DNA from 3 places in the Alteromonas sp. ABD4_190 genome. Region 3 is predicted to be linked to each of the others. Evidence: predicted binding sites of a transcription regulator. Region 3 holds the regulator's gene; each other region holds the start of a gene.

Region 1 (2,272 bases), on a different contig from region 3:
TAATTGAATCTAGGGCTTTTTCACCTGCTTCCAAGGCGTGGTGCGCTTGCGCAAGAATATCATGAGCATCAGCATTGAAACGGTTGCGTTTTAACGTTTTCTTGGCAATGGATATCGCTTTTTCGTATTCATTTAACAGCAAATAGGTTCTACCTATCGCTACCTGTGCCCATAGTACAGGTCTACCTTCAATATACTCTTTTAGTACATCTAAAGCTTTTTGAGGTTGAGAGATGCGCCAATAGAGTTCAACTAGCAGTTGTTCGCAGTGTCCTTTGTAGTGCTGAGGGTTTTCTAACAGTGTCTCAATGTGATCTATGGCGCTATTGTATTCACCTTGCTCTATTAGGTTGAACGCTTGTTGAAGAAATTGTCGTTTTTGCCATGCACGAACAATACGAGATTTTAATTGTACTTGTGAGAAGGGCTTTATTAGAAAATCGTCTGGCCGCCGTTCAATACTGCCAAGCACTACCGGTCGAGCACTATCAGCACTGATAAGAATAAATACTGAGGTGGGGTTAATAAGCCTTCGCGTGCGCAACTCTTCTATCAGTTCATAGCCATTTTTGGTATCAGCCCCCAAGTGTAAGTCACAGATGACAATATCAAATTTATGTTTTTTACACAGCGATACTGCCTGTTCAGCCGAAGGCTTAGTAACAACATCAGACGCACCCATAGAATGCATTAGTCCTTTCAAAAGAAGAAGGAAAGGACGTTGGTCCTCAACAATCAATACTTGTTTGTTGCTAAATTGCATTTCGAATCCGTGAATAAACGCTTTATCATTATTTGAAAGTATATCTAACTTTAGAAAATAAGCTTAAGAAAAACATTATCTTGCCGACAACATACGTATACATAAACAGCACTGTGTACGTATGTCACCAGATTTGGCCTCAGCAAGTGAACAAACAACACTAGACCCCAGTATTTACTGGGAGCGAAGTGGTGTGCTCGCTCGTGCTTCATCACAGGGGGCATTGTTCTCGTTATACCTTGCAATGCAGCAGCATAGTGTAGCTGAACCGTTTGAAATTGAATCGGCCACGTCAGATGCTGACACTTCAAAAAGTATAGAAGCGCAACTTGCCGCATTAAATCACTACAGGCGTCCGTCGTTGTCCGTCAGTGAAAATGAGTGGACAGACATGCAAGTGCACTCAAATTTAGTCGCTATTGACTATGAAAGTGCACGCCTTTATCTGAGTATGAAGCCAGCGCCGTTAGCTCAAACTGATGACGCAAAACGCATTCCGGATGATGTTGTAAACAACTGCAGTCTAGCAACGCAGAAGCGATTAAAACGGCAATATGCCAAAGCCATAAAAGAAGATAATACGTTACTTTACGATATTATCTCTTCACAAGGCGACGATGATGACGGGAAATATGGGCAAGATATGCACCAAGCTACAACGCCAGACTTTTCTTCATTTGAAAATATCGCCTAGTTTTTAACGCTCAGTTTTGGTATATTCCGCGCCGCATTTTGCACTGGTCTTACGCTCCAATCAGCAAAGGTTAAAATATGTCTAAATATATTGTATGCGCAATGTATAAATTTGTTGCGCTTGAAAACTTTAAAGAAATCCGCCAGCCGCTTCTAGAAACTATGGAAGCAAATGGTATAAAAGGTACGCTTCTACTCGCTCACGAAGGCATTAACGGTACTGTTTCAGGTACCCGAGAAGGTATCGACGCATTGCTCGCTTATCTGAATAGCGATGAACGTATCAATCCTATCTCTTACAAAGAATCACTTCACGACGAACAGCCGTTCTATCGCACTAAGGTGAAACTTAAAAAAGAAATCGTGACCATGGGCGTTGAAGGTATCGACCCTCGCCAAACTGTGGGTACATACGTTAAGCCTAAAGACTGGAATGCACTAATAAGCGACCCAGATGTAACCGTAATTGACACCCGAAACGGTTACGAAATAGAAATTGGCACTTTCAAGAACGCCATCGACCCTAAAACCGACACGTTCCGCGAATTCCCAGAATACGTAGAAAAAGAACTCGACCCTTCAAAAAATAAAAAAGTGGCCATGTTCTGTACCGGCGGCATTCGCTGTGAAAAGTCGACAGCCTATTTGAAAGAGCAGGGGTTTGAAGAGGTTTATCACCTAGAAGGCGGAATTTTACAGTACCTTGAAGATGTGCCAAAAGAAGAGTCTATGTGGGAAGGCGACTGCTTTGTATTTGATAATCGCGTTGCGGTAAACCACGACCTTGAAAAGAGTCATTACGAACAGTGCTACGCG
Region 2 (2,272 bases), 1.8 Mb from region 3:
AATAGTATAGTCCATAACAAGATTACCATTGACTTCAGCACCCCATTATTCGTGTGAATAAAGGTAGGTAACTGTTTTGGATACTGATTTAGCCTAATCCCAAGATTGAGGAATTACCAGCCTAGATGTCTGGTCCAGCCTATAGTGCTATTTGCAACCATTTGAATATAAGATGTTTTTTCAATCGCCTTTATACTAAAGATTGAAGAATTATTTGGAATGATAACTTGCCTGTAGTGTAACTTTAGTTCATTTTTTGCTCTAACTTTTCTTTTCATTGTGGTGATGCCCTCCCAGTCATTGAAGTCGCTGAGGGTTAAGTCGAGCACAGGAAAGTTCGCTTTCGCTATGGTATCAATCACTAAATTGTTTGTATTTTCCTCTGGCCAAAACGGTGAAATAGCCACAAACGTGTCAGGCTGTAAATTAGGCTGTGTTTCTATAGAAGACAGGTAAGTGGTAGCAAGCATACCTTGCGCGATTACCATGCGATATCCGGTTTTGTCTTGTAAATAATTATCTAAAGCGTTGAGCTGCAATGTCAGGGCTTCTGTTGCCGCTTCAAAGTTGAGGTATTGCGTCAGTTGGTTACTTCGAGGGTGAATGACTAGCGCAGTTTCAGTCGGTGACGAGGCTTCCTCTGTCAACATTTCGCTGTCCTGTTCACCACTGGTTTCGGCGTTAGACGAGCTTATGGGCATATTGAAAGGGCTTATGATGACGTTCCAGCCTTTATCAGCAAGCATGTTAGCAAGGCTATTTCCTTGCGCCAAAGTAAGGCTAGACGGAAAGGGTTCAGTAAGCACGATAGCAACACCTAAGGGAAGCGGTGTTTTTGACTCTACTTCAATGATTGGGGCTTCCATTTCGCCTATCATAAGGGCTTTTACTTCACCTGGCAGATAAGCATTTTTTACGTCCGTAAAAAAGTCGCAATGAGCCGTCATAGGCAGCAGCGAAACAATCAATGCATAGGTTAAAAGGAGAGCGTGCCTTTTCATAAAAAATGGTATGCCTTTAACTATCACCTTGATACGGACAGTTTTGCCAGCATCAAATCAGTTTATAAACGAATTCGTTCTATTAAGATTATCGGCAACGCCCTTTAAAACTAAAATAATGTTGTTTAATAAAGGCCGAGACGCATTAAGGGGCTACTCAATGCGCTCTGAAAGTGGAGGTGGGCAATACGGACTAAAAGGGATGGTGACATTAAAGTGCAGCCAATGACCAAGTATTGGGTGGGAAAAACTCAAGCTTTCTGCATGTAGCTGTAAGCGAGAGGCCATGGATAGCGCTTCTTCATGGGCATAAAGTCTGTCCCCTAAAATAGGGTGGCCTAAAGCAAGCATATGCACGCGCAGTTGATGAGAGCGACCTGTGATGGGATAAAGGGCAACTAAAGAGTAGGGCAATCCATTTTCATCATGGTTACGCTCGACAACGTCAAAACGCGTCACTGCTTTCTTACCGCGCTCGAAATCTACCATTTGCTTCGGTCTGTTCGGCCAGTCGCAAATAAGGGGAAGGTTAACTTCTCCGCTGTCTTGTTCTACATGCCCATGAACTCGGGCGAAGTAACGTTTTTTAGTTTGCCGAAGTTCAAACTGTTTCGAGATATGGCGATGGCTGTCTTTATTGAGCGCCAGCACCAAAATACCTGAAGTCGCCATGTCTAAGCGATGTACTACTGTGGCGGTGGGATAAACACGGTTCACCCGGCTGATCAGCGAGTCTCGGTGCTCTAATGCCTTTCCTGGCACGCTTAACAGCCCGCTAGGCTTGTGCGCTACCACCACATCCTCATCTTGATACAGGATATCAAGATAAGGCGTCATAGGCGGGTTATAAACAAAACTCGGGTTTGCCATTATGTACTCGTTACTTCAACGTTGTTCTTTCAGTGCTTAACATTTTGCATTTACGGGTTGTTCACCACAATACGTATTGCGTCTAGCTGAACATCTGCTTCCTGAATGACCTTATCGAGCGCATTCATTTGCGTTTCAATAAATTCAATTTCGCTATCGCGCACAGCAGGGTTGCGCTTTTGAAGATCGCGTAAGCGCTGTATTTCATCATTCAATGTGCTATGCATATCGTTAAGGGCATCATGCTGCTTTTGGTTAGCTTGCTGATGAGCAAGCTTACGCGCCTTTTCTATGGCAAGCTCAAGCGGCTGTTGCAAGGCTTTTAGAAGCTGAGCCGAGATCTTACGTCCAATTTTACGCTTAACGTCGAAGCTTAATTCAGACAGGTTTCCTTGCGCATC
Region 3 (2,272 bases):
GGTAAAACAAATATTACGCTTAACACTGCTATCGCCATGGCGAAGCAGGGCAAGCGTGTAATGGTTCTTGACGCGGACCTTGGTCTTGCAAACGTAGATGTGATGTTAGGCCTGCGAGTTGAGAAAAACCTATCTCACGTACTCTCTGGCGAGTGCACGTTAGACGAGGTTTTAGTAACCGGCCCCCACGGTATTAAGATTGCTCCCGCCACATCTGGAACCCAGTCAATGGCGGAACTCTCACCCACACAGCACGCTGGCTTGATAAGAGCGTTTAGCGAGCTGCGTTCTCAAATAGACGTATTAATAGTCGACACCGCTGCTGGCATTTCAGATATGGTATTAAGCTTTTCTAAAGCCTCCCAAGATATCATGGTGGTGGTTTGCGATGAGCCAACATCACTAACTGATGCGTATGCGCTGATAAAAATCCTTAACCGTGAGCACGGTGTTTTTCGCTTTAAAGTTGTGGCCAATATGGTTCGCGATGTGCGAGAAGGTCAGGAATTATTTAGCAAATTAAGCAAAGTGACAGGGCGTTTTCTTGATGTTGCACTAGAATTAGTGGCGACGGTGCCATTTGACGAAAATATTCGCAAGGCTGTGCGTAAGCAAACAGCTATTGTTGATGCTTTTCCTGGCTCTCCTGCAGCCGTAGCGATAACCAAGCTAGCAAACAGGGCGCTTACTTGGCCTATTCCAGCGCAGCCTGGAGGTCACTTAGAATTTTTCATTGAACAATTAGTTGCAGAAAAAGCCGTAGGAAGTCAACGTTGAACAGCAAGGCCGCCGCTTATCAACAGCAAACAGATAAATCGCAGTTAGTCGAAAGACATGCGCCTCTGGTTAAGCGAATTGCGCACCATTTGATGGCGCGACTGCCTGCGAGTGTACTTGTTGATGACCTTATCCAATCAGGCATGATTGGCTTGCTAGAGGCCGCACGGAATTTTGACGGTTCTAAAGGCGCAAGCTTTGAAACATTTGCAGGTATTCGCATCCGCGGTGCCATGCTTGACGAAATACGCAAAGGTGATTGGACGCCACGTTCTGTTCACCGCAATGGTCGCGCGATTACTGAGGCGATATCTCAGGTAGAAAGTGAAACTGGGCGTGACGCAAGAGATTCTGATATTGCTGACAAGCTAAATGTAAGCTTGCAGGATTATCATCAGATGCTTAATGAAGTCAATGCTGGAAAGTTGGTGGGCATTGAAGATTTGGGGGTGTCGGAGGATGTGATCACTACAGAGCAAACTAGAGGTAGTGATGCACCGCTGGAAGATTTGATGCAAGGGGCTTTTCAAAAAGCGTTGGCCCATGCAATCACGACATTACCCGAGCGAGAAGCGATTGTTCTTTCACTTTATTATGATGAAGAACTAAACTTAAGAGAAATAGGCGAGGTTCTTGACGTAAGTGAGTCGAGAGTCAGTCAAATTCACAGTCAAGCCATGTTAAAACTCAAATCACGAATGAAGTCGTGGCAAGCTGACGAAGAATAGAGATTAATAACAATTAACCCCTCAGTGGAGGCTATTTTGGATAAAAGCATGAAAATTCTCGTGGTCGATGACTTTTCAACCATGAGACGCATCATCAAAAACCTACTCAAAGATTTGGGTTTTGCCAACATTCAGGAAGCGGATGACGGAAGCACTGCATTGCCAATGTTACAACAAGGCGATTTCGATTTCGTAGTTACTGACTGGAACATGCCTGGCATGCAGGGCATCGATTTACTACGCGCGATAAGAGCAGATGATAAGCTTAAGCACTTGCCTGTGCTTATGGTTACCGCTGAAGCGAAGAAAGAGCAAATTGTTGCCGCCGCGCAAGCGGGTGTTAATGGCTACGTCGTTAAACCTTTCACAGCAGCAACGTTAAAAGAAAAATTAGATAAAATATTCGAACGTTTAGGTTGATCCAGACGCTCAACAGATAAATGAGGTTTACTGGATGTCAATGAATGTAAACGTTCCAATATCGTTGGAAGAAGCAAAGCAACTTGTCACTTATCTTGAAGAGGGTGACAAGACCTCTGCTAATGCACTACTTGAAGCAGTCTCAATGAAAGAAAATGTTGAGTTGTTTGCTGAGGTAGGAAAGTTAACGCGTCAACTTCACGACGCATTGAACAACTTCCAAATAGACGATCGCATCAAAAATTTAGCTACAGACGATATTCCCGATGCACAGTCCCGCCTTACCTACGTAATTGAAGAAACTGAAAAAGCTGCTAATACTACTATGGACGCCGTTGAGGCGAGCA

The links. The regulator FliA, encoded in region 3, starts transcription of late flagellar genes. The targets are predictions, from matches to a motif close to CTAAAGNTNNNNNNNNNNNNGCCGATA.
Region 1: the regulator FliA is predicted to act here: its motif matches at 826-852, upstream of ACXAFM_RS18025 (VC2046/SO_2500 family protein).
Region 2: the regulator FliA is predicted to act here: its motif matches at 1,091-1,117, upstream of ACXAFM_RS06420 (DUF3530 family protein).

The regions. Positions count from the first base shown of each region.
Region 1 covers NZ_JBSWWN010000002.1:100,597-102,868, reverse strand. The annotation lists gene ACXAFM_RS18030 (response regulator) at 1-763, opposite strand, end outside; gene ACXAFM_RS18025 (VC2046/SO_2500 family protein) at 885-1,457, shown strand; gene trhO (oxygen-dependent tRNA uridine(34) hydroxylase TrhO) at 1,535-2,272, shown strand, end outside.
Region 2 covers NZ_JBSWWN010000001.1:1,470,103-1,472,374, reverse strand. The annotation lists gene ACXAFM_RS06420 (DUF3530 family protein) at 114-1,001, opposite strand; gene rluA (bifunctional tRNA pseudouridine(32) synthase/23S rRNA pseudouridine(746) synthase RluA) at 1,155-1,871, opposite strand; gene rapA (RNA polymerase-associated protein RapA) at 1,922-2,272, opposite strand, start outside.
Region 3 covers NZ_JBSWWN010000001.1:3,283,927-3,286,198, forward strand. The annotation lists gene ACXAFM_RS14325 (MinD/ParA family protein) at 1-777, shown strand, start outside; gene ACXAFM_RS14330 (RNA polymerase sigma factor FliA) at 774-1,505, shown strand; gene cheY (chemotaxis response regulator CheY) at 1,542-1,925, shown strand; gene ACXAFM_RS14340 (protein phosphatase CheZ) at 1,960-2,272, shown strand, end outside.